DNA from 3 places in the Actinoplanes sp. NPDC051861 genome. Region 1 is predicted to be linked to each of the others. Evidence: riboswitches for the same ligand, from Rfam matches in the RefSeq annotation. Region 1 holds a riboswitch; each other region holds the start of a gene.
The links. A riboswitch is a leader RNA that binds a small molecule or an ion and turns the genes downstream of it on or off. The one in region 1 is predicted to bind cobalamin.

Region 1 (9,713 bases):
CGCAGCCGGTCGGCGAGCAGCGGTTCCAGCGCGGCGGCGGCCCCGGCCGCGTCACCGGCGTGGCCACGCCAGTAGGCGAGCGTGTTCCGGGTGCTCAGCGTGCTCGGGTGATCGGGGCCCAGGACGCGTACGCGATCCGCGAGCACCTGTTCCAGCGCGCTCGCGGCACCGCCCGCGTCGCCTGCCTCGCCCGTCCAGTAGGCGAGGTTGTGGCGGGTGCTGAGCGTGCCCGGATGGTCCGGCCCGAAGACCCGCAGCCGGTCGGTGAGCAGCTGTTCCAATGCGGCGGCCGCCCCGGCCGGATCGCCCGACTGGCCGCGCCAGCGAGCGAGGCTGCTGCGGGTGGTGAAGGTGTGCGGGTGGTCCGGCCCGAGCAGGCGCAGGCGGTCGGTGAGCAGCCGCTCGAAGCCGGCGACCGCGAGCGCCGGATCGCCCGCCTCGCCCCGCCAGCGAGCGAGATTGCCGCGGGTGCTCAACGTGTACGGGTGATCGGCCCCCAGCACGCGCAGGCTGTCGGCGAGCAACTGTTCGTACGCCGCGGCGGCACCCGCCGCGTCGCCTGCCTCGCCCTGCCACCGTGCCACGTTGTGGCGCGCCGCCAACGTGTCGGGGTGATCCGGCCCGAACCGCCGGTGGGCGGCGCGCCCCATCACGGTGAAGTAGTCGCAGGCCAGTGCCACCAAGCCGATCTCACCCAGGCTGTTGCCGGCCCGGAACAGCACGGTTTGCACGCTGTCGGGCATGGACGTGAGGTGCTCGGCCAGCGCCACGGTGTTGGCGCGCAGCCGCTGACCCAGCCGCCTCGTCGCCGGGTCGCGTTCGATGTCCGGCCACAGGCGCAGCATCGCGTCGGCAGCCGTGATCACCACCGGCTGACGCTCCTGCTCGGGGGTGCTCTCGCGGGCCACACGCTGGATGAGCGCGTGGACCCGGACAGTGTCGGCGTCGGTGTCGGCCAGGCTCAGCCGGTGCAGCACCCGCAGCGTGTCGTGCACCCGGTCGGCGTCCACCGGGTGCCCGAGGCGTGCCACGCAGTGGTCGAGCACCGCGCGGGTGGTGAAGAGCCGGGCGGGTATGCCGTTGGGGTCGAGGACGGCGGCGAGTCGCAGGACGATCGGCGCCAGGTCGCCGGCGGCCTCGACGGACAGGTTCCAGGCCCGGGCGACGGGCACGCTCTGCTGGTCGGGCAGCGCCTCCGGGTGCAGGCGCACGAGCGGGTGGCGGCTGAGCCGGTGCCGATAGGCGGCGCAGGTCAGGTCCTGATCGATCATGTACGCGGCGGCCTGCGCGAGGGCGAGCGGAAGGTGCCCGAGGTCGGCGGCGAGCTCACCGGCCTCGCCGAGTCGTGCCGGGTCGTCGCCGAGAAGCCGGGTGAGGTACGCGACGGCCTGCTCGGCGGTGAACACCCCGACGTCGACGAGTTGCCGCCCGGCGAGCAGGGCCGCGTCCCGGCGCCGCGTGGTGACGACCGTGCGCCCGGTCGCGGTGTCCGGCGGCCAGAGCCCGGTCAGATCGCCGGGATCGGACAGGTCGTCGAGCACGACCAGCCACCGCCGCTCGGTGCCGGCCAGCCACGACAGCAGCCGGACGGCCGCCTGCCCCGGGTCGGTGTCGTCGAACCCGGTGATCTCACCGGCGGCCAGCGCGTACGTGGACAGGATGCTCGTGCGGGACGTGGCGGTGACCCAGACCAGCAGATCCACCGCGTCCTCGGACCAGAGCCGCTCGGCCAGGTTCGCCGCGAGCTGTGTCTTGCCGACGCCACCCAGCCCGGCCACCACCTGACAGACCACGGCCGTCCCGCCGGCACCCACCCCAGCGAGATCCCGGTCGGCGGGCCGTGGCTGCCGCCCGTGCGCGGCGCGCGGAACCACACCCACCCGCCGCGGCCAGGTCACCGGGCCGCGCTGCCCGAAGTAGTTGTGCTGCGTGTTCCGGTCACCCACCTGCACGCCTTCCGCGTGCGGAAGGCTCACGCGCTCAACAGCGCCGTCCGGATCAGCGTGCATCGGCTCGGCGCCGCCACAGGTTGATCTCCGTTTGGATGCCGTTGATGTCGGGGTGGGCCGGGCCGAAGATCCGCAACTTGTCGGCGAGCAGCTGTTCGAACGCGGCTGCCGCGCCGGCTGGATCGCCGGCTCTCCCTCGGCACTGCGCCAGGATGTGACGTGTGGTGAGGGTGTGTGGATGTTCCGGTCCGAGGATCCTCAGGAAGTCGGGGAGCACAGCCTCCAACTCGGCGGCGGCGCCCGCTGGATCACCGGCCTGCCCTCGCCAACTGGCGGCGTTGCCGCGATTGGTGAGGGTGTCGGGGTGGTCCGGTCCCAGGATGCGCACACGATCGGCGAGCAACTCCTCGAATGCGTCGGCCGCGCCGGTCGCGTCACCGGCCTCACCGCGGCAGAACGCCAGGTTGGCACGAGCGGTCAGGGTGTGCGGATGGTCGGGCCCGTTCACCCGCGCGCAGTCGAGAACCAGCTGCTCCAATTCGGCCAGTGCGCCCGCCGGGCCGTCCGCCTCGACTCGCCAGCGTGCGAGGTTCTGGCGTGTGGTCAGGGTACGCGGGTGATCAGGCCCGTGGATCCGCACCTCGTCGGCGACCAGCACCTCGAGGGCGTCCGCAGCCTCGGCGGCGTTGCCGGCATGGCCCTGCCACTCCGCGAGGCTGTGGCGGGTGGAGAGCGTGTTGGGGTGATCGGGCCCGTGGGTCCGAAGGTCGTCGGCGAGCAGCCGCTCGAACGCGGCTGCCGCGCCGGCCGCGTCACCGGCCTCACCCTGCCAGTTGGCCTGGTGAGCCCGGATGGCGAGGATGTCCTTGTGGCCGTGCCCGAACAACGTGGTGGCGGTGGCGTACATCTGTTGATAGTGAGCGCGGGCCGCGGCGACCAGGCCGATCTCCCCGAGACTGTTCCCGGCCGAGTACAGCACCGCGTGCGCGCTCCCGCTGCCGTCGGCGGCGCGCCAGAGGAGCGGATCGCTGTTGTTCGCCAGCATGGCGGTGTTGGCGCGCAGCTGCTGCCCGAGGCGGCTGGTCGCCGCGTCGGGCTCGACGGGCGGCCATATCTGCGTCATGGCGTCAGCCGCGGCCAGGGTGACCGGATGCCGGTTCGGTTCCGGTGTCGACTCGCGGGTGACGCGTTGGACGAGGGCGTGGATCCGGACCGCCGTGGTCGCCTCGCCGGCCGGGCCGGTCATCTCGATCAGGCTCAGCCGGTGGAGCGCGCGGATCGCGTCCTGGACGTCGTCAGCGTCCACCTCCGTTCCCAGGCCGGCCGCGTAGTGGCGCATCGCGGCCTCGGTGGTGAACAACTGGGTGGGAATGCCGTTGGGGTCGAGGAACGCGGCGACCTGGAGGATGACCGTCGCGAGGCCCCCGGTGGCGGCGTCGGCGGCCTCGATGGACAAGGTCCAGGCCCGGCCGACGGGCTGACTCTGCTGGTCGGGCAGCGTCTCGGGGTGCAGCCGGGCCAATGAGTGCCGGGCGAGCCGCTCCCGGTAGGCGCCGCAGGAGAGATCCTGGTCGAGCATGTACGCCGCGGCCTGCGCCAACGCCAGAGGAAGGTGGCCGAGGTCGGCCGCGAGCTGATCGGCGGAGGCCAGCCGGGCCGGGTCGTCGCCGAGCAGCCGGGTCAGGTAGGTGAGGGCCTGACCGGGAGTGAACACACCCACGTCCACCAGACCGCGGCCGGCCAGGAGCGCGGCGTCGCGGCGCCGGGTCGTCACGACGGTGCGGCCCGCCGGGGTCTCCGGCGGCCAGAGCCCGGTCAGGTCGGCGGGGCTGGTGAGGTCGTCGAGGACGATCAGCCAGCGGCGGCCGGTGCCGGCCAGCCACGAGAGCAGGCGGGTCGCCGCCGCCTGGGGGTCGGGGTCGTCCACGCCGCTGATCTCACCGGCGGCCAGTGCGTATGTGGACAGAATGCTTGTGCGGGACGTCGCGGTGACCCAGACCAGCAGGTCCACCGCCTGCTCGGCCCAGAGCCGCTCGGCCAGGTTCGCCGCCAGCTGGGTCTTCCCGACGCCGCCCAGCCCCGCCACCACCTGGCAAACCACAGTCGTCTGCCCGGCACCGACGTCGGCGAGGCTCTGGTCGGCGGGCCGGGTCTGCCGGCCGTGCGCCCGGCGCGGCACCACACCCACCCGCAGCGGCCAGGTGACCGCGCGGCGCTGCCCGAAATAGTTGTGCTGCGTGTTGTTGCTGCCCGCCTGCACACCAGCGGCGTGCGGCAGGCTCACCGGATCGGGCGGGGCGGCCATCAGGTCCCGAGATTATCGGCGCCGCGCGGACCGGCACACACCCGGCGGTGTCAACTTCCGGCTCTTCTGCGCCACTCGTCGAGGCTCGCCCGGGTGTACGTGGTGTCGGGGTGGCCGGGGCCGAGAACGCGCAGCCGGTCGGTGAGCAGTTGTTCCAGGGCGGCGACCGCGGTGGCCGGGTCGCCGGCCATGCCCTTCCACTGGGCGACCTGGCCGCGCGCGGTCAGCGTGTCGGGGTGGTCCGGGCCGAGCAGCCGCAGGCGGTCGGCCAGGAGCTGTTCGAGGCCGGTGACGGCGGCCGCCGGGTCGCCGGTCTCGCCGCGCCAGCGCGCCAGGATGCCGCGCGCGGTGAGAGTGTGCCGGTGGTCGGGGCCGTGCACCCGGGTGAAGTCGGCGACCGACCGCTCGAGCGCGGCCACGGCGCCGGCCGGGTCCTCCTGCCAGCCCCGGGTCACCACCACGTTGTGGCGTGTCTTGAGCACGTCCGGGTGCTCCGGCCCGTACCGTCGCAGATATTCGCCGAGCAGGTCCTCGAACGCGGCCACGGCGCCCGCCCTGTCGCCGGCCTCGCCGCGCCAGTAGGCGATGTTGTGCCGGATGACGAGGGTCTGCGAGTGGCCGGGGCCGTGGACCCGGGTGGCGCCGGCCATCAGTCCTTCGAGGACGGCGGCGGCACCGGTCGGATCGCCGGCGTGGCCCTGCCACTCGGCGAGGCCGAGACCCGCGGACACGGTGTCACGATGGTCCGGGCCGAAGTGCCGGAGGGTGTAGGCGTACATGTCGGCGAAATACCGATGTGCGAGAGCCACCAGGCCAGTGTCGCCGTAGCTGTAACCGCAGCGGAACAGCACCTCATGAGCGACGGCATGGCCGTCGCGGCTGCGCCAGAGCAGGGCGCCGGCGTTCACGGTGAGGGCGTAGGTGTTGGCGCGCAACCGCTGGCCCAGCAGGCCGGTGGCGGCGTCGCGCTCGACTCGCGGCCACACCTCGGTCATCGCGTCGGCTGTGACGATCGCGAGAGGGTGCCGGTCCGGCTCGGCGGTGGTTTCGCGGGCGGTCCGCTGGACGAGCGCGTGGATGCGCACGGTGCCGGCGTCGACCTCGGCAAGGCCGAGGCGGTGCAGCGTACGCAAAGCACCGTGCACGTCGTCGGAACCGGCCCGCCACCGGTAGTAGGTGAGCGCCGCCCGCGCCGTGAACACCTCGACGGGGATCCCGTTGGGGTCGAGCAGCGCCGCCATCCGCAGGACGGCCTGTGCGAGACCCCCGGCCGCCGCCACGGACAGGGCCCAGGCGCGGGCGACCGGGACGCTCTGCTGGTCGGGCAGCGTGCCGGGATGCAGGGCGGTCAGCGGCTGGTGTGCGAGACGGCTCCGGTATGCGGCACAGGTGATGTCCTGGTCGAGGATGTACGCCGCGGCCTGCGCCAGAGCGAGCGGCAGGTGGCCGAGATCGGCCGCGACGTGGTCGGCCTCCGCGAGGCGGACCGGATCGCCGCCCAGCAGCCCGGTCAGATAGGCGGTCGCCTGCCCCGGGGTGAACACGCCGACGTCGACCAGGCGGCGGCCGGTCAGCAGGGCTGCGTCACGGCGCCGGGTGGTGATCACAGTGCGGCCGCGGTCCGTGGCCGGTGGCCAGAGCCCGGTCAGGTCGGCCGGGTCGGCGACGTCGTCCAGGACGACCAGCCAGCGCCGGTCGGTCCCGGCCAGCCAGGACAGCAGGCGGTTGGCGGCCTGTTCGGGGTCGGGGTCGTCGGTTCCGGTGACCTCACCGGCGGCGATCGCACAGGTCGAGAGGACACCGGCCCGGGTGGTCGCGGTGACCCAGATCAGCAGGTCGACCGCGCCCTCGGACCAGAGCTGCTCGGCCAGGTTGACGGCCAGCTGCGTCTTGCCGACGCCGCCCAGGCCGGTCACCACCACGGCCTCGCCCGCGCCGGCCAGGTCCCGGTCGGCCGGGCGGGGCTGACGGCCGGTGGCCGGTGGCGGGACCACACCCACCCGGCAGGGCCAGCTGACCGGCCGGCGCTGCGTGAAGTAGTTGTGCTGAACGTTGTGGTCGCCGACCTGCACGCCGTACGCACGGGAGAAGTCGGCCATCAGGTGAACCTATCGGCAAGATCCGCCGCCCGGCCACACCGGACAGTAAGCTGACACGAGCTCTCCAGTGACGTCCGTCGATGGGAGGTTCGCGGTGACCGGCCCGGCTGAACAGGCGAGAAGGACACAGTCGACCACGGCACTGCACCGGCTGCTGCCCACGGAGTTCCTCTCGCGCACCGGCCGGCCGTTCGACCCACCCGCCGCGCTGCGAGGACGGCAGGCCGTAAGGAGGGCACCGAGGCCGACCTGGTCCGGCGTACACCCTGCCCATCCCGTCGCTGGTGATCTGCGAGCTGCTGGGTGTCGACTACGCCGAGCGCGACCGGTTCCAGCAGCGCACCGCCACCGCGCTCAACGCCACGACCCCGCCGGACGAGCGGATGCGGGCCGCCGCCGGCCTCTACGCCTTCATGGCCGAGCTGGTACGCGCCAAGCGCGAGACCCCGGGAGACGACATCCTGTCCGGGCTCATCCGCGACGCCGACCCGCCGCTGACCGACGCGCAGCTCACCGACATCGCGGTCGTGCTGCTCGGCGCCGGACACGAGACCACCGCCAACATGCTCGCGCTCGGCACGTTCGCGCTGCTGCAGAACCCGGCGCAGCTCGCCGCGCTGCGTGGCGACCCGGCGCTGCTCGACAACGCGATCGAGGAGCTGCTGCGGTTCCTCTCGATCATCCAGCTCGGCGTGAGCCGAGTGGCCACCGAGTCCATGACGGTCGGCGGGGTGGACATTCCGGCCGGGGCCACCGTCGTCATCGCCACGCCGGAGGCCAACCGGGACGCCCGGCAGTTCGACGACCCGGACCGGCTCGACGTGCACCGCCCGCGTCCCTCGCACCTGGCGTTCGGGCACGGCATCCACCAGTGCCTGGGCCAGCAGCTGGCCCGGGTGGAGATGCGGGTCGGCCTGAGCGAGCTCTTCACCCGGCTGCCGGACCTGCGGCTGGCCGTGCCCGCCGAGCGGGTCCCGCTGCGCAACGAGATGCTCGTCTTCGGCGTCCACGCGCTGCCGGTCACCTGGGCGTGAACAACACGACACACAGCATGTTGGGTATGACTTTCTGATCTAGCCCATATATGGTCTCCCACGCAGCTGGTTCGGGCGCCGCACTGTGGCGCCCGAGGCAACAGGGAACCCGGTGGGAAACCGGGACTGCCCCGCAGCGGTGAGTGGGAACGACCGCCGTCATGAAGCACTGGGCCACCCCGGCCTGGGAAGCGACGGCCAGTAGGAACGAGCGACAGCGCCCACGAGTCCGAAGACCTGCCAGCGCGCCGCACGCGCCGCGTGCGGCGGTCGAAGGCCGCGTGGGACGGCCGACGCCGAGGAGCCGGCCGCCGCGCGCGAGCCCGGTGGCGTCGTCCTGCGTGCCCGAGACCTGTCGAGAGGGCATGGAGGAGAGGGCTGTGACAGCCACTTCGGAGCGAATCGGGGTACCGCAGCAGCGGGTCCGCGGGCGCGATCTCGCGGCGGAGGCCGCCGGTCTGGACGACGTGGATCCGCTGCGGGTCGTCACCAGGGCGATGAGCGGGCTCCACGACGGCGCGACGGCCGACGAGCTGGACCGGCTGCTGATCCAGACGGCGGCGGATCTGATCGGCGAGGAGCCGCAGTACTCGAGACTGGCCGCCCGGCTGCTGGCGGCGTACGTGGACCGGGAGGTCCGCGGCCAGGGCGTCGCCACGTTCAGCCAGTCCATCCGGTACGCGCACCGGCTGGGCCTGATCGGCGACGGCACCGCCGCGTTCGTGGCCCGTCACGCCGCCGAGCTCGACGGGGCCGTCTACGTCCGCAACGACCTGCGGTTCGAGTACTTCAGTTTGCGTACGGTCGCCGACCGCTACCTGCTCCGGCACCCGCAGGACCGGCTCGTCGTGGAGACACCGCAGTTCTGGCTGATGCGGGTGGCGTGTGGGCTGTCCCACGACCCCGCCGAGGCGATCGGCTTCTACCGGCTGATGGCGTCGCTGGCCTATCTGCCCAGTTCGCCGACGCTGTTCAACTCGGGTACCCGGCACACCCAGATGTCGTCGTGCTTCCTGGTCGACTCGCCGCGCGACGAGCTCGACTCGATCTACGAGCGGTACCACCAGGTCGCGCGGCTGTCGAAGTTCTCCGGCGGCATCGGGATCGCCTGGTCACGGGTCCGGGGGCGGGGCGCGCTGATCCGCGGCACCAACGGGCGCTCGAACGGGATCGTGCCGTTCCTGAAGACCCTCGACGCCGGGGTGGCGGCCGTCAACCAGGGCGGGCGGCGCAAGGGTGCGGCGTGCGTCTATCTGGAGCCGTGGCACCCGGACATCGAGGAGTTCCTGGAGCTGCGCGACAACACGGGTGAGGAGTCACGGCGTACGCATAACTTGAACTTGGCCAACTGGATCCCGGACGAGTTCATGCGCCGGGTGGAGGCGGACGAGGACTGGTCGCTGATCGACCCGTCGGACGCGCCCGAGCTGCCGGACCTCTACGGCGCGGAGTTCGACGCGGCCTACCGCAACGCCGAGAAGAAGGCGGTGCGGACGGTCAGGGCGCGGGATCTGTACGGGCGGATGATGCGCACGCTCGCGCAGACCGGCAACGGCTGGATGACCTTCAAGGACCGCTCCAACGCGCTGTCCAACCAGACCGGCGCCGGCGGCGTGATCCACCTGTCGAACCTGTGCACCGAGATCCTCGAGGTGAGCAGCGACGACGAGACGGCGGTGTGCAACCTGGGATCGATCAACCTGGGCGCGCACGTCACGGCGGAGGGCGTGGACTGGGAGCGGTTGCGGTCCACGGTGCGGACCGCGGTCGTCTTCCTGGACCGGGTGATCGACATCAACCATTACCCATCGGAGCAGGCGGCCGCCTCGAATCCGCGCTGGCGGCCGGTCGGGCTGGGCCTGATGGGTCTGCAGGACGCGTTCTTCACGCTGCGACTGCCTTTCGACTCCGACGCCGCCCGCGCGCTTTCGACGCGGGTCCAGGAAGAGATCTTCCTGACCGCATTGGAGACATCGGCGGAGCTGGCGGAGCGTTTCGGGCCGCATCCGGCGTATTCGGAGACCCGTGCGGCGAAGGGCGACCTTCATCCGGACCTCTGGGGCGCGCCGGTCTCCCAGAAGCAGCGGTGGGACGCGCTGCGAGCACGGGTCGCCGAGCACGGTTTGCGGAATTCGCTGCTGGTCGCGATCGCGCCCACGGCGACGATCGCCTCCATCGCGGGCTGTTACGAATGCGTCGAGCCACAGGTGAGCAATCTGTTCAAGCGCGAGACGATGTCGGGCGAATTTCTTCAGATCAACACCTTTTTGGTACGCGAACTCAAGCTCCGGAATCTGTGGACAGCCGCCGTCCGGGAGCGGATCAA
Region 2 (9,713 bases), on a different contig from region 1:
GCTCACCGGGCTGCGGGAACGGGTGAGCGAGGCGGGCGGCCGGTTCGAGGCCGGGCCGACCGGACAGGGCTGGCAGGTGCGGGCGCATGTCTGAGATCAGCGTCCTCCTCGCCGACGACCAGGCGCTGATCCGGGCCGGCATAGCGGTGCTGCTGACCGGCGAGGACGGGGAGGGCGAGCCCTCGATCGCGATCGCCGGCGAGGCCTCGGACGGCGCCGCCGCCGTGTCGCTGGCCCGGCGCCTGCGGCCGGACGTGGTGCTGATGGACATCCGCATGCCGGGCATCGGCGGCATCGAGGCCACCCGGCAGATCCGCGACGGCCTCCCGGGGGTCGCCGTTCTGATGCTCACCACGTTCGACACCGACGAGGAGGTGCTCGGCGCGCTGCGAGCCGGCGCCGACGGCTACCTGCTCAAGGACACCGCGCCCGGCCCGCTGCGAGCGGCGGTCCGGGCCGCGGCGGCCGGCGAGCCGGTGCTCTCCCCCGCGGTGGCCCGCCAGGTGATGGGTCACGCGGCCGCCCGCACCCGGCCGGACCGCGACCCACGGCTGGACCGCCTCACGGCCCGGGAGCTGGAGGTTCTGGTGGCGATGGCCGGTGGGGACGACAACGCCACGGTCGCGGCGGCGCTGGCGCTGAGCCCGGAGACGGTGCGGACCTACGTCAGCCGGATCCTCACCAAGCTGGACGCCACCAGCCGGGCCCAGCTGGTGGCGATCGCCCACCGCAGCGGTCTTCCGCCGGCCTGAGAGGACATTCAACCCCATATGCCCGCCTGAGTGCGTGGTCACCCTGGGGCCCTCCCGGGGAGAACGGGCTGCGTGCGTGGTCACCGTCGACCCCGCGCACCCGCGCACACCCGTGGCTGAGGAAGGGGGCAGACTCGGGGGGTGCGGAAGATATATGTGATCGGGATCGGTGCGGGTGACCCGGACCATCTGACCCTGCAGGCGGCCAAGGCGATCGGCCGGACCGATGTGTTCTTCCTGCTGGACAAGGGTGAGACCAAGCAGAGCCTGATCGACCTGCGGGAGCGGCTGATCCGTGGGTACTCGCATCCGCGCAGGCGGATCGTGGAGGGACGGGATCCGGATCGGGATCGCACGCCGGCCGATTACACGGGCACGATCGCGGACTGGCGGCACCGGCGGTCGGAGGTCATCGAGGAGCTGATCGGCGAGCACCTCAAGGACGATCAGATCGGATCGATCCTGGTGTGGGGGGATCCGTCGCTCTACGACTCCACGATCGCGATCCTCGACGAGATCCTGGCGCGGGGTGCGGTGACCTTCGAGTTCGAGGTGATTCCCGGCATCAGCAGCGTCTCGGCGCTCGCCGCGAAGCACCGCATCGGGCTGAACCGGGTGGGGCAGCCGTTCCAGGTGACGACCGGGAGGCGGCTGGCGGAGGGCTGGCCGGAGGGCGTGGACGACGTCGTCGTGATGCTCGACGCACATCAGACATTTACGAAATATCAGGATGTGGAAATCTACTGGGGTGCGTACGTCAGCACCGAGGACGAACTGCTGAACAGCGGCCGGGTGTCCGACGTCGCCGACGAGATCGTCAAGACCAGGGCCGACGCCCGCGAGCAACACGGCTGGATCATGGACACCTACATACTGAGGCGGCACAAGCCGGAATAGTTTCACCGCGGACGAACTTCCACCCGAACGCATTCACTGCAATTGACGGGGCCTCGAAACGCGCCTTTGAATGGCTGCAGGAAACAACGAGAGGGGCCTCCCATGAAAATCGTCCGCACCCTGCTGATCACCGCCATCGCCGCCGCCGCTGTGCTGGTCGGAGCGGCTTCCCCGGCTGCGGCCCGCGACGCCGTCACGTTCCGGACCGGCCAGCTTCTGCAATTCGATCAGGTCGCCGGAAACCCGTCCTCGAAGGATCGCGCCGCCCAGCGCGTCCGCAACGCACAATGGCAATTCGGCGGCGGACAATTCGTTTTCCACACGACCGACGTGCGAACCGATCTCTACCCGCTGGCCGGCTCCTACACGGTCGACGGCAACACCGTCCGCTTCTCCGCGAGCCGCACTGCGACGTTCACGACCGGCAGCGCGTACGCCGAGATCAGCGGTGAGCTCGACGCCACCACCGGCCGGCTCAGCTTCCGGTGGCTCAGCAGCGCGGGCAACGGCGCGGTGGTCAACGGGACAGCGTTCACCGGTGCGAGCAGCAGCGGATACACCGGAGTGGTGACCGTGTCCTGACAGATCCGGACCAGGACCCGGCCGGCAACGGCCGGGTCACATCCGGTTGAACGGCTCCGAGTACGTGAACGCGCCCCGCAACGACGGGTGATAGCTGGTCAACGGCCGGGCCTGGAAATGCGGCGTCCACTCCGCGACCGGAGGCGTGATGCCGAACTCCGAGGCGAGCCGGAACCCGAACCTGGGGTAATAGTCGGTGCTGCCGAGCAGCACCACGAGCGGCTCCCCCAGGGCGTCCGCGGCACCGAGCACCGTGTGCACGAGCGCTTTACCCACCCCGCGCCGCTGATGGTCCGGGTGCACGCTGAGCGGCCCGAGCCCGAGCACCGGCGAACCACCCAGGTCGGAGCGGGTGCAGGCGACGTGGCCGACGATCTTGTCGCCGTCGAGCGCGACCAGGGAGAGCGCCGGGATCCAGCCCGGATCGACGCGCAGCTGATCGACCAGATCGGCCTCGGGGGCCCGCCCGAACGCCGCGAACGTCACGGCATGAATCTCCTCGGCCTGCCCGGCCGTCTCCCGCTGCACGATCATCCGGTCAGCCTCGCGAGCGTGACCGGCCGCCGCAACCGAGTTTCAGGCGGTGCCGTCCTCCAGGTCACCCTCGGTCTCCAGGTACAGCTCCTGCAGCGCGGCCAGCGTCTCCGGCTCCGGCGAGTCCCACAGCTTCCGGTCGGCGGCCTCCAGCAGCCGCTCGGTGATGCCGTGCAGCGCCCACGGGTTCGACTGCTTCAGGAACTCCTGGTTCTCCGGGTCCAGCGCGTAGTTCGCGGCCAGCTGTTCGTACATCCAGTCGGTCACGACGCCGGCCGTCGCGTCGTACCCGAAAAGGTAGTCGACCGTCGCGGCCAGCTCGAACGCTCCCTTGTAGCCGTGCCGCCGCATCGCGGCGATCCAGCGGGGGTTCACCACGCGGGCCCGGAAGATCCGCGCGGTCTCCTCGGTCAGGCTGCGGGTCCGCGCCTGGTCCGGGTTGGTGGAATCTCCGATGTACGCCGCCGGCGCCTTACCCGTCAGAGCGCGAACCGTGGCGATCATGCCGCCGTGGTACTGGAAGTAGTCGTCGGAGTCCGCGATGTCGTGCTCGCGGGTGTCGATGTTCTTGGCCGCGATGTCGATCCGCCGATACGCGTTCTCCATGTCACCGCGAGCCGGAACCCCGTCCAGATCCCGGCCGTACGCGAACCCGCCCCACACCGCGTAGACCTCGGCGAGATCCGCGTCGTCCCGCCAGTTCCGGCTGTCGATGAGCGGCAGGATCCCGGCGCCGTACGCCCCCGGCCGCGACCCGAAGATCCGCATCGTGGCCCGCCGCCAGTCGCCGTGCTCACCCTGGTCGCGCAGCGCGTGCTCGCGAACGTGGTTGTCCGGCTCGTCGATCTCCGCGACCATCCGGAACGCGTCGTCGAGCATCGCCACCACGTGCGGGAACGCGTCCCGGAAGAAACCGGAGATGCGGACCGTGACGTCCACCCGCGGGCGGCCCAGCTCCTCGCGGGTGATCGGCTCGAGCCCGGTGACACGCCGGGACGCCGGATCCCAGACCGGCCGCACCCCGATCAGCGCGAGAATCTCGGCGATGTCGTCACCTGCGGTGCGCATGGCGCTCGTGCCCCACGCGGAGAGCCCGACCGAGCGCGGCCAGTCGCCGTGGTCGGCGCGGTAGCGGTTGAGCAGGGACTCCGCCATGGCCTGCCCGGTCTCCCAGGCCAGGGAGCTGGGAACAGCCTTCGGGTCGACGGAGTAGAAGTTGCGGCCGGTGGGCAGCACGTTGATCAGGCCGCGCAGCGGGGACCCGCTCGGCCCGGCCGGCACGTATCCACCGTCCAGCGCGTGCAGCACGTGGGTGATCTCGTCGGTGGTCCGGGCGAGACGAGGCACGACCTCCCGGGCCGCGAACTCCAGCACCCGCACCACGTCGCCCTTTACCGACAAATCGGAAATATCGGAAAGGCCGTCTAGACTGTCCGGTACGGATGCCGGCCAACCGGCCGCCTCCATGGCCGCCACCAGGCCCCGAGCCCGCTCCTCGACCGCATCGGTCTCGGCCGTCGACGCGTCCTCCGCCAGACCGAGCGCCTCCCGCAGACCGGGCAGCGCCGCCACCTGGCCCGCCCACATCTGCCGGGCCCGCAGCATCGCCAGCACGAGGTTGACCCGCGCCTCACCCTCCGGCGCCGCGCCGAGCACGTGCAGCCCGTCCCGGATCTGCACGTCCTTGACCTCGCACAGCCACCCGTCGATGTGCAGGATGAAGTCGTCGAAGTCCTCGTCACCGGGCCGGGCCACCTGCCCGAGGTCGTGGTCCATCTTCGCCGCCTGGATCAGCGTCCAGATCTGCGCCCGGATGGCCGGCAGCTTCGCCGGGTCCAGCGTCGCGATCGTGGCGTGCTCGTCCAGCAGCTGCTCCAGCCGGGCGATGTCGCCGTACGACTCCGCCCGCGCCATCGGCGGGATCAGGTGATCGACCAGCGTCGCGTGCGCCCGGCGCTTGGCCTGCGTGCCCTCACCGGGGTCGTTGACCAGGAACGGGTAGATCAGCGGCAGGTCGCCCAGAGCCGCGTCCGTCCCGTCCGACGCCGACATGCCCACGTTCTTGCCCGGCAGCCACTCCAGGTTCCCGTGCTTGCCGACGTGCACGACGGCGTGCGCGCCGAAGTCGTCCGCCAGCCACCGGTACGCCGCCAGGTAGTGGTGGCTCGGCGGCAGGTCCGGGTCGTGATAGATCGCCACCGGGTTGGCACCGAACCCGCGCGGCGGCTGCACCATCACCACGACGTTCTCGTCGCGCAGGGCGGCGAGGACGATGTCGCCGTTGTCCACGTACAGCGAGCCGGGCGCCGCGCCCCAGTGCTGCTCCACGCTCTCCCGGAAGTCGGCGGGGAGCGTCGAGAACCACTCCGTGTAGCGGGCACCCGGGATCCGCACCGGGTTGCCCGCCAGCTGCTCCTCGGTCAGCCAGTCCGGGTCCTGCCCACCGGCGGCGATGAGCGCGTGAATCAGCCCGTCGCCATCGAAGTCCACGAAGTCGCCGACCTGATAACCGCGCGAGCGCAGCGCGGCCAGCAGCGCAACCGTCGAGGCGGGGGTGTCCAGGCCGACGGCGTTGCCGATGCGGGAGTGTTTGGTGGGATACGCCGACAACATCAGCGCGACGCGGCGATCAGCCGGCGGGACGTGCCGCAGCCGTCCGTGCGCCACCGCGATCCCGGCGACCCGCGAGGCCCGCTCCGGATCGGCCACGTAGACCGACAGGCCGTCAGCGTCGATCTCCTTGAACGAGAACGGCACCGTGATGATCCGCCCGTCGAACTCCGGGATCGCCACCTGGGTGGCCGCGTCCAGCGGCGACAACCCGCCGTCGCTGTCCTCCCACGCGGCACGCGAGCTGGTCAGGCAGAGTCCCTGGAGGATCGGCACGTCCAGGTCGGCGAGGACACCGACGTCCCAGGCCTCGTCGTCCCCGCCCGCCGACGCGGTGGCCGGGCGGGTGCCCCCGGCGGCCAGCACCGTCACCACGAGCGCGTCAGCCTTGCGCAGCTCGGCGAGCAGTTCCGGCGGCGCGGTCCGCAGCGAAGCCGTGAAGATCGGGAGCGCCGCGCCGCCCTTGGCCTCGATCGCCTGGCACAGCGTCTCCACGAAGGCGGTGTTCCCGGCCATGTGGTGAGCGCGGTAGTAGAGCACCGCGACGGTCGGCGATCCGGGCGCCGACTCCCGTGGGAGCACACCCCAGTCCGGCGCGGAGGACGGCGGCTCGAATCCGGTCCCGGTCAGCAGCACCGTGTCGGAGAGGAAGTCGTGGAGCGAGGCGAGGTTCGGCGCGCCACCCTGCGCCAGGTACACATGGGCGTCCGCGGCCACGCCGGCCGGCACCGTCGACAGCTTCATCAGCTCGGCGTCCGGCGCCTGCTCGCCACCGAGCACCACCACCGGCACGGCACCGGCGAGCAGGGCGTCGAGGCCCTCCTCCCAGGCACGGCGCCCGCCGAGGATGCGCACCACGACCAGGTCGACCCCGTCCAGCAGGCCGGGCAGATCGTCCACCGAGGTCCGGGCCGGGTTGGCCAGGCGCCAGGCGGAGCCGCCGGCCCGGGCGCTGAGCAGGTCGGTGTCCGACGTCGACAGCAGCAGAAACACGCGTGCGCTCCCCCTCGGGGTCCGCGCCCCGGGTAGTAGAGATCACGGCGACCGGAGTTCCTGGCTCCCGGGCAGACACCCGGTGACAGTGGCGGGACCGCGCCGGATTCGCACCGGCTTCCTCCGCGGCGTCGCCGCTCGTGAGTATTCAGTTCCGGCACACGCTACTCGACGCCGGTCCGGGCCGGAGCTGTGACACTGCCGACCCCGGAGCGGTCCCGGGCCGCCCGTAGTATCCGGTCGGTGACCTCCCCCCGATCGTCCGACGTCGACGCCTGCCCGAGCGCGCTGCGGCTGCATGCCGCCGCCGACGGGCTGCTGGCGCGCGTCCGGCTGCCCGGCGGGGTGCTGACCGGTGCGCAACTGGGGACCTTGCGTGCGCTCGCGGAGGAGTTCGGCGACGGCTGCCTGGAACTCACCTCGCGAGCGAATCTCCAGCTCAGAGCACTGCGGGCCGAGGACGCGGAGACCTTGGCGACCCGCTTGCGCGAGGCGGGCCTGCTGCCTTCGACAACCCATGACAGCGTACGGAACATCGCGGCACCGCCGATCCCGTCAGCAATGATCCGCGAGCTGGTCCCCCTGCTGGACACCGCGATCTGCGCCGATCCCGAGCTGTCCCTCCTTCCGGGGAAATTCCTGTTCGCGATCGGACACGTCCCGCTCGCCTCCGACGTCGCCGCGGTACCCGCCGGCCCCTCGTTCGCGATCCGCTTCGCCGACCACGACACCGGTCTCCGTGTCGCTCCGGACCGCGTGGTGCCCACCCTGATTGCCGCCGCACACGCCTTCCTGGCCGAACGCGAGGCCCAGCGCGCCGACGCCCCCGCCGCATGGCGCCTGCGCGAACTGACCGACGGCCCCACCCGCGTCTCAGCCCGGGTCGCCGCCGCACTAGGACTGCCTCCCCCACGGCCTGGAAGAACGAACGTTCTTTCCGCCGCGGATCCAGGGGAGCCGGTGTCAGGGAGAACGAACGTTCTCTCTGCCGCCGAACACGGAGGGCTGGAGGCGGACAGAACGTTCGTTCTGTCCACCCTGGAGCCCGGGGCGTTTCTCGGTGTGCTGGAGCAGCCGGACGGGCTGGTCGCGGTCGGTGCTCTGGTTCCGCTGGGTCGCCTGTCCGCCGTACCCATGAAGGTCCTGGAATCGTCCGACAGGCTGATCATCACGCCCTGGCGGGGAGTCGTCGTGCCCGATCTGCCACGCACCGCGGCACCCACCTGGACCGATCGCCTGATCGCGGCGGGTCTGCCGACGGCGGCAGACTCCCCCTGGGTCGGGGTCACCGCCTGCGCGGGCCGTCCCGGATGCGCGAGGTCCCTGGCCGACGTCCGCGCCGACGCCGCCGCGACGTCGCGCTTCATCGACGGCCTCCCGGTGCACTGGGCGGGCTGCGACCGAGCGTGCGGGAGCCCGGCCGGCCCCCACGTCCAGGTCCGCGCCACCGCGACCGGCTACGCCGTCGCCCGGCTTCCCGGGCCGGAATCCGCCGGCGGCGCGGTCCAAGACCTGGATGACGCGATATCCGCAGCTAGGAGGGCCTGATGGAGTACGTACGGGACGGCGCGGAGATCTACCGGAGGTCGTTCGCCACGATCCGCGCGGAGGCCGACCTCGCCGGGCTGCCGGAGGACGTCGCGCGGGTGGTGGTCCGGATGATCCACGCCTGCGGGATGGTGGATCTCGTCGAGGACGTGCGGTACAGCCCGGGTGTGGTGACCGCGGCCCGCAAGGCGCTGCTCGGTGGGGCACCGATCCTGTGCGACGCCGAGATGGTGGCGTCCGGGGTGACCCGCAGCCGGCTACCGGCCGCGAACGCCGTGATCTGCACGCTGCGCGACCCGGCGGTGCCGCCCCTCGCCGCGGAGATCGGCAACACGCGCAGCGCCGCCGCCCTCGACCTCTGGGGCGACCGGCTCGACGGCGCCGTCGTCGCGATCGGCAACGCGCCCACCGCGCTGTTCCGGCTGCTGGAGATGGTCGCCGCGGGCGCGCCCCGGCCCGCCGCGGTGCTCGGCATCCCGGTCGGGTTCATCGGCGCGGCGGAATCGAAGGAAGCACTCGCCGAATCCGGTCTGGAGTACCTGATCGTGCGCGGCCGTCGCGGTGGCAGCGCGATGACAGCGGCCGCGGTGAACGCCCTGGCATCAGAAGCCGAATGAGGAACACAGAGCTATGACGAACGAATCGCGGCCCGGCCGGCTCTACGGTGTCGGGCTCGGCCCGGGTGACCCGGAACTGGTCACCGTGAAGGCCGCCCGGCTCATCGGCGCGGCCGACGTGATCGCCTACCACGCGGCGCGGCACGGCCGGAGCAACGCGCGGGCGATCGCCGCCGGATACCTGCGTGCGGGGCAGATCGAGGAGGCCCTGATCTACCCGGTCACCACCGAGACCACCGACCACCCGGGCGGTTACCAGGGCGCGATCGACGAGTTCTACGCCGAGTCCGCGGCCCGGCTCGCCGCGCACCTGGACGCCGGCCGCGACGTCGTGGTGCTGGCCGAGGGCGACCCGTTCTTCTACGGCTCCTACATGCACATGCACAAGCGGCTCGCCGACCGCTACGAGGCGACGGTGGTGCCCGGCGTGACCTCGGTCAGCGCCGCCGCGGCCGTGCTCGGGCGCCCGCTCATGGAGCGCGACGAGGTGCTCACCGTGCTGCCCGGCACGCTCGCCACCGACGAGCTGACCCACTGGCTGGAGAAGACCGACTCGGCCGCCATCATGAAGCTGGGCCGGACCTTCGAGAACGTCCGGGAGGCACTGGACCGGGCCGGCCGCCTAGACGACGCCTGGTACGTCGAGCGCGCCACCACCGACCGGGAACGCTCGGCGCCGCTCAGGGACGTCGAGGCCGACTCGGTGCCGTACTTCTCCCTGGCCCTGCTGCCCAGCCCGGCCGCCACCGAGTTCGTCAGCACGAAGGTGCTCCTGGCCGAGCCGGCCGGCCGCAACGACATGGTCAGCCTGGAGGGCGCCGTACCGGCCGTTCCGAGCGGCGACGGGATGGGCAGCGTGACAGTGGTCGGCCTCGGCCCCGGATCCCGGGACTGGCTGACCCCGGAGGCGCAGGCCGCCCTGGCCACCGCCGACGACCTGGTCGGCTACGGCCCGTACGTCGACCGCGTACCCCCGAACGCCCGCCAGCTGCGCCACTCCTCGGACAACCGGGTCGAGGCCGAACGTGCCGCGTTCGCGCTGGACCTGGCGAAACGCGGCCGCCGGGTCGCGGTGGTCTCCTCCGGCGACCCGGGCGTCTTCGCGATGGCCGCCGCCGTCCTGGAGGTGGCCGAGGACTCCCAGTGGAAGGACGTCCCGGTACGGATCGTGCCGGGACTG
Region 3 (9,713 bases), on a different contig from region 1:
TTTCGGTAGGTGTGGCCGGCCCCGGCGCGTCCCACCGCGGCGCCTCCGGCGGTCGTCGCCTCCAACCGCTCGAGCGGCATCACCTCAGCACCGAGCGCCACGGCAAGACGACGCGCCCGCCCGAGCCGAATCGGACCGGACTCGCAGTCGACCACCACGGTGGCCACCCCCGACAGCGCCGGCGCGAGCAGCTCCGGGTCCGGCCCACTGGTCGAGCGCCCGTCCGTGACCAGCACCAGCAACGGCCGGCGTCGCGGATCGCGCCGCCGCTCGGTACCGATGGTCCGGATCGCCGCCCGCAGCCCCGCGGCGAGCGGCGTGCGCCCACCGGTCCGCAGCGCCGCCAGCCGCATCACACCCACCTCGTGACTGGACGTGGGCGGCAGCACCACCTCAGCCGCACTCCCCCGAAACGTGATCATCCCGATCCGGTCCCGCCGCTGATACGCGTCCCGCAGCAACGACAGCACCGCCGTCTTCACGAGGCTCATCCGCTTCCGCGCCGCCATCGACCCGGACGCGTCCACCACGAACAGCACGAGATTCGCCTCGCGCCCGACATGTACCGACTCCCGCAGATCACCCGGCACCACCCGCACCGACCCGGTCCCGCCGATCGCCGCCCGGTCGATCGCCGCCCGCAGGGTGGCCGGCAGGTGCGGCGCGCCGGACAGCTTGCCGTTCGGAGTCCGGCTGCCCACGACCCGGCCCCGCCGCGCGAAAGCCGGCGACCGCCGGCCCGCGTGTCCGCCCTCGCCCCGAGCCGAGATCCGAAGCGTCCGGGTCCGGTATGCCACACCGGCACTCGCCACCGCACCGGCCGGCTGCGGCGCCTGCTCAGGGGCTTCCGATCCGTTCTGCTGAGGACCGGCACCGCCACCGCCCTGAGGGCCGCCGTTGCGGGGCCCTTGCGGACCACCACCACCGTGCGGGCCGTCTCCGTCCGGGTCCGGATCGTCCTCCCCGGCGCCGCGATCCACGCCGTCACGACTGTCCCCGTCAGCCCGATGATCGTCCGGTTCGGCCCGGCGTTCCTCCTCCGCCTGACGCTCCGCCGACGCCAGGGCCTCCTCGAGTTTCTCCTCGTCGGTACCGGGAGGATCGAGTGGATCGGTCCGGCGCCGGTGGGGCAGTGCCAGGCGCGCGGCGTCGCGTACATCTTCTGCCGTAACCGACGCACGGCCGTGCCAGGCCGCCAGGGCCACCGCGCAGCGAGCCACGACGATGTCCGCTCGCATCCCGTCCACCCCGTAGGCGAGGCAGACCCGCGCGATCCGGTCCAGCTCCGCGTCCGGAAGCGTCACCGCGCCCAGCCGTGCCCGAGCCACCGCGATCCGTTGCGCGTACTCCCGCTCCGCCGCACCGAACCGCGCCGCGAATCCGCCCGGGTCAGCCTCGTACGCCAGCCGCCGCCGGACCACCTCGGCCCGCTGCCTGGCGTCCCGGGGCGCCGCCACGTTCACCACCAGCCCGAACCGGTCCACCAGCTGCGGCCGCGGCTCACCCTCCTCCGGGTTCATCGTCCCGACCAGCATGAAACGGGCCGCGTGCTTGACCGACACCCCGTCCCGCTCGACGTGCGCCCGCCCCATGGCCGCCGCGTCCAGCAGCAGATCGACCAGGTGATCGGGAAGCAGATTCACCTCGTCCACATAGAGCACCCCGCGATGCGCCGCCGCGAGCAGCCCCGGCTCGTAGGCCTTCACCCCGTCACTGAGCGCCCGCTGCAGATCAAGCGTGCCCACCACTCGGTCCTCGGTAGCACCGACCGGCAGTTCCACAAGAGTGGCCGCACGCGAGAGCCGTGCCGAACGCACCCCGTTCAACTCCGTTGCCGCCACGTGGGGACCCTCCGGGACGGACGCCGGCGCTGACGGGTGCGGGCCGTCCGGGCAGTCCGGGTCGGGCGCCGCCGGGTCACAGGCGAACCGGCAGCCGCGCACCACCTCGACCTCCGGCAGCAGCCCGGCCAGCGCGCGGACGACGGTGCTCTTGGCGGTGCCCTTCTCACCCCTGACGAGAACCCCGCCGACAGCCGGCGAGACAGCGGTGAGCAGGAGCGCCAGGCGCAGGTCGTCCAGGCCGACCACGGCCGAGAACGGGTACGGACTCGTCACGGGGAATCCCTTCCGGCGGGTGTCCACGCCCGCGCGTCGGTCGTCGCGAGCGGCCGGAGTCTCCTGACTCCCGGATCGACGTTCCCCGCTCGCCTTCCGGCCCACACGGGCCGTGGCGCTGGTCAGCGGGTCGCTCCCCGGTCACAGTGGCGGGACCGTCCCGGACTCGCACCGGGTTCCTCCGCAACCGCTCGCCGGTCACTCTTTCTCACGGCACGCCCTACCGTCAACGCACCCCCACCCCGAGTGGCTCTCATCATGCGCCGCCCAGGAAACCGCAGAGCCGGGGACCTCAGCGCCGCAGGGCCTCCACCGGCTCGATGGCCGCGGCCCGAAATGCCGGGTATGCGCCGGCCAGCATGCCCGTGACGGCGCCGGCAAGTGGAGCCGGCAGCACGGTCGCCGGGTCCAGGACCACGGTCCACTCCTGCTGGAGCGCGACCGCGAGCACCACCCCCACCCCGAGAGCCGTCCCGATCAGGCCACCCAGGGCGCCCAGGGCCGTCGACTCGCAGAGGAATTGGATCGCTACGTGGCGGGGGCGGGCGCCGAGGGCGCGGCGCAGGCCGATCTCGCCCACGCGTTCCATCACGGCGACGAGGGTCGTGTTCGTGATGGAGACCGCGCCGATCACCAGGCAGATGCCGGCCAGGGCCAGGAAGAGGCCGGAGAGTTCGGTGTCGACGCTGTCGCGCAGGCCGCGAGGGTCGGGTGGGGCGGCGGCCTTGAGCAGGGCGGACTGGTCGGGGCGGAGGGCTACCGGGGCCTGCCGCGCGATCAGGTTCGCCGCGCCCAGGCGGGTCTCGATCACCATGCGGGCCGGGTTGGAGACCGGGTCCGGTGGCGGGTAGAGGTTCTCCGCCGTGGTGCGGGGCAGCAGGACGCCGAGGAGGAGTTCGGGCAGGCGGCGGGTGTCGGAGATGATGCCGACCACGGTGAACGCGGTGCCGTCGATGAACACCGCCGGGCGCCCGCTGAGCTGGTGGATGTTGAGCCGCCGGGCGGCCCCCGCGCCGAGCACCGCGACCGGCTCACCGCGCCCGTCATGGAACGTGTCGTAGAGCCGCCCGGCGCTCACCGTCACCGCGGCCGCCTCGAACACCCCTGGGGAGGCGGCGAAGACCGGCAGGTCACCGGCGTTGGCCCGGGAGTGTGCGGTGACCGACGGCGAACCGGCGATGACGGGATTCCGCAGCGGCACCTGCCAGTAGACGCCGGCAGCCTCCGCACCGTTGAGCGAGGTGATCCGCCGATCAGCGTCTGCGGGAAAGCTGACAGCCGACTCGCCGGCATCGGTAACGGTCACGGTCGTAGAGGTCAGCGCGTCGAACCGCTTGCTGATCTGCCCCGTCGCCGTGGACGTCAGCCCCAGCACCGCAACGAACGCACCCACCCCCAGAACCGTGCCCACAGTCGTGAGCACCGACCGCGCCGGCCTCTGCAGAACCCCCGCGACCGACTCGGCCACAAGGTCGCGCAACCGCAGCACAGACCGCTCCGGAACCACCCGGGTCACGGCGTGATCCGCCCGTCCACGATCCGCACCAGCCGCTGCGCCCGCGACGCCACCGCCCCGTCGTGAGTGATGACCACGATGGTCAGGCCGGCCGCGTGCAACTCGTCGAAGAGTGACAGAAGTCGTTGCGAGGTAGCCGAGTCCAGGTTGCCCGTTGGCTCGTCGCAGAGCAGGATGGCCGGCTCGTTGACCAGGGCGCGGGCGATCGCGACCCGCTGCCGCTCGCCGCCCGACATGGTGGTGGGCAGGGCATGGGCCCGGTGGCCGACGCCGACGCGTTCGAGCGCCGCCAGGGCAGCCGCCCGGCGCCCGCCCCGTGGTGCGCCGTTGTAGACCTGCGCGAGCATCACGTTCTCCGTCGCGGTGCGGTGCGGCAGCAGGTGGAACGACTGGAAGACGAAGCCGATCCGCCCGCCGCGCAGCGCGGTGCGGTCGCGTTCGCCGAGCCCGGCCACGTCGATGCCGTCGAGGCGGTACACGCCGCTGGTCGGCCGGTCGAGCAGGCCGAGCAGGTTGAGCAGCGTGGACTTGCCGGAGCCGGAGGGGCCGACGACAGCCACGTACTCGCCGCGCCCGACCCGCAGCGTGGCGTCGGCCAGCGCGGTGACGGCGGGCGGTCCGGGGTGGATCCGGGTGACCCGGTCGAGGTCCAGGACCGGGGTCATCCGTCCGCTCCGGTGACCACCCGGTCGCCGGCTCGCAGGGTGCCCTCGACTGCCTCGACCGCGACCATGCCGGCCGCTGACACGCCCGGCACGACCTCGACCTGTGTCTGCGAGCCGTCCGCCGCGACCACGGTCACCGTGGTGCGCCCGTCGGCCGACGAGGAGACCGCCGCCTCGGGCACCGCCAGGACTTCGCCGTCACTGCTGGCAGTCGTGATCGTGATGCGCAGGTCCTCGCCCTCCAGGGAGGCGGGCCAGCCGCCGCCGCGCGTCACGCGTACCGGAATGTAGCTTTTGTCGTCCTGGGTGACGCGCTTGCCGATGCTCTCGATCGTGCCGGTGGCCTCGTACCCGGTGACCTCCGACGTCACCTCGACCGGCATACCCTCCTCGACGAGCTGCTCCGACTCCGGCCCGAGCTGCCCGACGAGCGAGAGGCCGCCGGAGGTGAACGAGATGAGCGGCACCGCGACCTGGTCACCGACGCGGGCGGGCAGGGCGGAGACCCGGGCGGGCAGGGCGGGCAGGAACGCCACCTCGGACATCGGCACCATCGGGTCCGTCGCCGAGGCCGGCGAGGTGGTGGGTGACGCTGAGGGATCCGGTTGCGGCGCGCCGGCCTCAAGAGCATCAGTCAGGGGTACGGCGTAACCACGATCCTGATAGAACCGCCGCACCGCACGTTTCGTCCCGTCCCCGAAGTAGCCCTTCCGGTCCCCGATCCGGTAGCCGAGGTCCCGCAGCGCCTCCTGGAGCTGCCCGATGTCCTTACCCGTCTGCCCCGGGAGCATGTCCCGATACGCCGGAAACGCCCCCCGCAGCGCGTAGACCGGCCGCTCCGACACCTCCACGAGCACCTTCCCGGCTTTCACCGAAGCGCCCGCCCTGGTCTTCACCGCCGTCACCACGAGCACCGTCCCACCCGGGCCGTTGGCCGTACGCGCCACCGACACCGGCGTGAACGGGAACTGCCGCCCCCGCGCCGGCTTTCCCCGCATGGCCACCGTCGTCGACAGCGTCTGCTCGACCACCTCCGCCGTGAGCAGGCTGGCCTCCGGCTCGCGCGTGTCGGCCGCCACCTGCGCCGGGCTCTTGATCCGGGTCGCCAGGATCAGTCCGGCGGTCGAGGCGAGCGCCGCCACCACCGCCACCGCGGTCAGTACCCGCTGGCGGCGGGCCAGCGGCGACGTCACGAGCCCTGACCGACCACGGCGGCGGCCCGCCTGAGCTTGTCGTCGCGCTCGGCCTTGGCCGCCTGCAACTGCTGCACCTGACGGTCGATCTCGTCGCTCTGGAACCTCACCTCGTACGCCTGCCAGACCTCGAGGACCCGGTGCTCGCGCTTGCAGCCGACGTCGGCCTTGGCGGCGGTCTTCTCCGCCTCGCCGACCGTACGGGAAGCCGTGTCGAATTCACCCCCGGCCTCCATCGGCATCGGGTAGTCGTAGCCCTTGGCCTTCATACAGGCGGACCATTTCGTAAACGTTTCCACAACCGCCGGATCATTCACGGAACGGTCGTACGAGTCACGCGCGATCTGCGCGACGGCAGCATTCTCCCCGATATTGCCGTCGGCGCTCAGACGACCGTTCACCTCGCCGTTGCAGCCACCTTTCGGCAACTCTTTCCCGGCCGTGTCGACCGGCGCCTTCTGGCCCGCCTGCAGATTTCCCCGGACGACCAGTTGCAGCGCCTTCGAGGAGCTCGCCTGCTTCTCCTTCTCGACGTCGATGGCCGGCCGGGTGCCGTTGACGTCGGACGGCGAGTGGTAGCCGTACTTCGTGGCGGCCGCCATGTCGCTGACGCCGTAGCGGCGCTTGTTGCCGTGCACGCCGAGGTCCTCGACCAGGGAGGCCTCGCGCTTCTTGTCGCGGTCCAGATCGAACGGCAGGTCGAAACCGAAGCGCTGGATGCACTCGCGGACCAGCATCTGCCGGGCCCGCTCCACCAGCGAACTCTGCGGCAGGGTCAGGGAGTACTCGTCGATCGGCAGGATCACCTCGCCGTCGGCGGCTCGCGCGGGCGACGCCGCGGCCTTCGGATCGCTCGCCGGTCCGCCGCCGGGCCCGTCGTCGCCGGAACAGCCTGCCGCACCGGCCAGAAGCGCGGTGACCAGCAGGAACGTCGCGGCGATCGGCCGGCGGGTCAACGCCTGTGCCATGCTCGGACTTCTCCTCGAGGGTATTGCTAGATTGGCCGGCACCGGCGCTGTGCCCAGCTCCAATGGGCACAGCGCCGGCCGTTCACGACCGTCAGATGATCTCGGCGGACGCCCCGTTGTTCCAGGTGTAGTAGAGCTGTCCGGCGCCACCCGGCGGCAGGTAGTCGTAGTTGCCACCGCGGTTGATGTAGACCCAGCTGTAACCGGTCAGGGCGAAGCTGGCGTTGGCCATCGACGCGGCCCGGTTGCGGACCTGCAGGCCGCTGCCGTCGCCGGAGCCGGAGAACCGGGCGTTGTTCAGGTTCGACACGTAACCGCGCATGCTGAACATCGCACCGCCCAGCGAGCCCCGGTAGTAGAGGCAGAGCAGGTTGGTCGAGTTGTTACAGCTCGCCGGAACAGACCACGAGCTGTTGTCGATGTTCCGGCTGGCCGCCGCGGCCGGCGCGGCCGTGGCGAATGCGCCCGCGGTAATCGCGAACAGGGACGCCGACAGAACACCGGCCGTCCGTTTGACAGAATTCATTCGAACCTCTTCCCACAGGCACGCGAGAAGACGTCGCTCTAATGCGCATTTCGAGCCCCCGCTCCCGTGCCGTCCAGAATGGATCGGCGCGCCGTGGATCACTCTGACACTCATTGATCTCCGTCGCAAGGCCCTGATGGTTACGGGATGATCTGCGCGGCGATCAGGGTGGTGACCGCCGTCACCTGCTCCAGGCTGAGCACGGCCGCCTTCTGCACATGGGCGTCCCCGAACTGGTTGCCGGCCGCCACCGTCAGGTCCCGCCCGTCGGCGAGCTCGGCCACGACGACCTCGAGCCGGTCCTGGCTGCGCGGCGAGTACGTCGTGGAAGCCTTGATCCGCCGCCCGCCGGCCCCGGCCGTCACCGAGCATCGGGGGATGAACTCGCTCTCCTCGCACCGGTACAGCCGTTCCCGGGCCTCGGCGAGGCGCTCCGGCTGCTTGCGCTCCTCGGCGCACTTGGGCGTGGCCCGGGTGCACGGCGCGTAGCTGCCGATCTGCAGGGTGATCCATCCTCGGCGCCCGCCGAGTTCGGCGCCCTGACCGCCCCAGAACACCTGCTGCGCGTCCTGCGCGCCCTGGAACAGCGGTGGCTGCCCGTCCGGCGCCGGGTTGCCGAACAGGTCCTGCCGCAGCCAGCGTGTGCCCGGCGCCGCCTCACGCACCGCCGCGTCGACGGCCGTGCGCAGCCGGCGGGCGGTGGCGTCGATGGACTCCCGGCTGTCGGCGACGAGGCGGAACCCCTCGGGAACCGGTGGGACCGCGGGCGGAGCGCTTGCACCCGGTACAACGGCGATGCCCGGTACAACGGCGATGCCCGGTACAACGGCGATGCCGATGCCGAGGGAACCCGCGGTGAGGACCGCCAGAGCGGCGGAGATCCGCAGCGAGGTACGGCGGCGCCGCTCGCGCCGGATGATCCCGTCCAGGTCGACGGTGCTGGGTGGGGCGTCCTCGACGAGCTCGTCGAACAGTTGCGAGGTCATCGTCGTCCTTTCAGGCCTCGGTGGGATGGCGCAGCACCCGCAGGGCACGCGCGGTCTGGCTCTTCACGGTGCCGACGGAGATCTGCAGGATGTCCGCGGTCTGCTCGGCCGAGTAGTCGAAGTAGAAGCGCAGGATCAACACCGCGCGCTGGCGCGGCCCGAGCATGCGCAGCAGCTCGGCGAGCGAGCTGCGGTCGGTGATCCGGTCGGTCGCGGGCACCGGGCGGTCCGGCAGCGTCGCCGCGGCACGCTCGCGGCGCCACGGACGGCGGCGCTCGCTGAGCCAGGTACGGGTCAGGACCTTCTGGGCGTAGGCCTCCGGGTTGTCGGCCCGGCGCACCTCACGCCAGTGGCGGTAGAGCTTGGTGACCGCGATCGACACCAGGTCGTCGGCGGTGTGCCAGTCGTCGCACATCAGGTACGCGGAACGCCGCCACCGTTCCAGGCGCGCCGCCACGAACTCCCGGAACTCGTGGTCGTCCATGGATCCCTCTCCACCGGCCGGTCAACGTCACGCGTACGACGCGGCGCCGGGCGGGAAAGGTTGCACGTTACGAGCCGACGGCTTTCTCGGTGCCGGGCAGCGGCTCCGGTGCGAGCTTGTCCAATTCGGTGACCACGTCGAGGACGGCCAGGGCGGAGCGCTCCACCAGCGGCCGCAGCCGGCCGTACAGGGCCGCCGCCGACGGGTCCGGGCGGGTGTGCCGGCCGGTCGGCACCAGGGTGGCGGCCCGGTCCAGGTCGGGCAGCTCGCCGAGCGCGTGCCAGGCGAGCAGGCAGGCGCCGAGGCCGGTGCCCTCCGGTACGTCGGCGACCGAGACCGGCAGGTCCAGGGCGCCGGCCAGCACCGACACCCACAGCTCCGAGGCCGCCGCGCCGCCGGTGGCCCGGATCTCGGTGATCGAGCAGCCCTCCGCCTCGAACGAGTCGCGGACCAGGGCCAGTTGCTGGCAGACGCCCTCGACGGCGGCGCGGACCAGGTGCGGGCGGCCGTGTTCGCGGCGCAGCCCCAGGTACGCCCCGCGCATGCCGGAGCGCCACCACGGCGCCCGCTCGCCCAGCAGGTAGGGCAGGCAGAGCAGGCCCTCGCTGCCCGGCTCCACCCGGGCCGCCTCCTCGAGCAGCGCCGCGTCCCGCTCGTCGGCGTCCTCGCCCTCGGCGCCGGGCCGCTCGAAACCGGCCGCGAAGCTCTGCGCGGCCCAGCGGACCACCGACCCGGCGTTGTTCACGGCACCGCCGATCACCCAGCGGTCCTCGGTGAGCGCGTAGCAGAACAGCCGGCCGGCCGTGTCATTGGTGGGCCGGTCGACGACCGTGCGCAGCGCGCCGCTGGTGCCGAGCGAGACCGCGGCGACACCGGGCGGGGTGGCACCGACACCCAGGTTGGCGAGCGGGCCGTCGGCGGCTCCGATGATCAGGGGTGTGTCCGCCGCCAGGCCCGCGGCCGACGCGACGTCCGGCCGCAGGGGCAGGCGGGCGGTTGTCGGAAGGACCTCGGCGAGCTGCTCACGGCGTACCCCCGCGATCTTGACGGCCTCGTCGTCCCACTGCCGTGAGTGGATGTCGTAGAGCCCCGTGCCCGAGGCGACCGACAGGTCGACGAGAAAGGGTGAGCCGCTCAGCGCCGCGACGATCAGCTCCTTGACCCCGCCCCACCGGGGCGTGCCGCGCAGCGTGCCCGGATCGGTCTCGCCCCACCAGGCCAGCTTGGTCAGCGGCGACATCGGGTGCACCGGGGTGCC

Region 2: it holds a riboswitch for cobalamin, as region 1 does, so the genes downstream of both, cobN (cobaltochelatase subunit CobN) here and AB0M02_RS20820 (ribonucleoside-diphosphate reductase subunit alpha) in region 1, are expected to answer to the same signal.
Region 3: it holds a riboswitch for cobalamin, as region 1 does, so the genes downstream of both, AB0M02_RS13220 (VWA domain-containing protein) here and AB0M02_RS20820 (ribonucleoside-diphosphate reductase subunit alpha) in region 1, are expected to answer to the same signal.

What each region holds. Positions count from the first base shown of each region.
Region 1 covers NZ_JBFAYE010000007.1:28,840-38,552, forward strand. Annotated here, with positions in the region: gene AB0M02_RS20800 (tetratricopeptide repeat protein) at 1-1,976, opposite strand, end outside; gene AB0M02_RS20805 (tetratricopeptide repeat protein) at 1,999-4,254, opposite strand; gene AB0M02_RS20810 (tetratricopeptide repeat protein) at 4,305-6,353, opposite strand; gene AB0M02_RS20815 (cytochrome P450) at 6,638-7,387, shown strand; cobalamin riboswitch at 7,438-7,647, shown strand; gene AB0M02_RS20820 (ribonucleoside-diphosphate reductase subunit alpha) at 7,753-9,713, shown strand, end outside.
Region 2 covers NZ_JBFAYE010000001.1:1,337,951-1,347,663, reverse strand. Annotated here, with positions in the region: gene AB0M02_RS06480 (histidine kinase) at 1-94, shown strand, start outside; gene AB0M02_RS06475 (response regulator transcription factor) at 87-752, shown strand; gene cobF (precorrin-6A synthase (deacetylating)) at 894-1,649, shown strand; gene AB0M02_RS06465 (hypothetical protein) at 1,752-2,231, shown strand; gene AB0M02_RS06460 (N-acetyltransferase) at 2,268-2,765, opposite strand; gene cobN (cobaltochelatase subunit CobN) at 2,808-6,368, opposite strand; cobalamin riboswitch at 6,400-6,519, opposite strand; gene AB0M02_RS06450 (precorrin-3B synthase) at 6,612-7,916, shown strand; gene AB0M02_RS06445 (precorrin-8X methylmutase) at 7,913-8,533, shown strand; gene AB0M02_RS06440 (precorrin-2 C(20)-methyltransferase) at 8,547-9,713, shown strand, end outside.
Region 3 covers NZ_JBFAYE010000003.1:520,846-530,558, reverse strand. Annotated here, with positions in the region: gene AB0M02_RS13220 (VWA domain-containing protein) at 1-2,117, opposite strand, end outside; cobalamin riboswitch at 2,174-2,299, opposite strand; gene AB0M02_RS13215 (ABC transporter permease) at 2,410-3,633, opposite strand; gene AB0M02_RS13210 (ABC transporter ATP-binding protein) at 3,630-4,298, opposite strand; gene AB0M02_RS13205 (peptidoglycan-binding protein) at 4,295-5,491, opposite strand; gene AB0M02_RS13200 (hypothetical protein) at 5,488-6,459, opposite strand; gene AB0M02_RS13195 (hypothetical protein) at 6,551-6,985, opposite strand; gene AB0M02_RS13190 (hypothetical protein) at 7,126-7,971, opposite strand; gene AB0M02_RS13185 (SigE family RNA polymerase sigma factor) at 7,982-8,455, opposite strand; gene AB0M02_RS13180 (gluconokinase) at 8,523-9,713, opposite strand, start outside.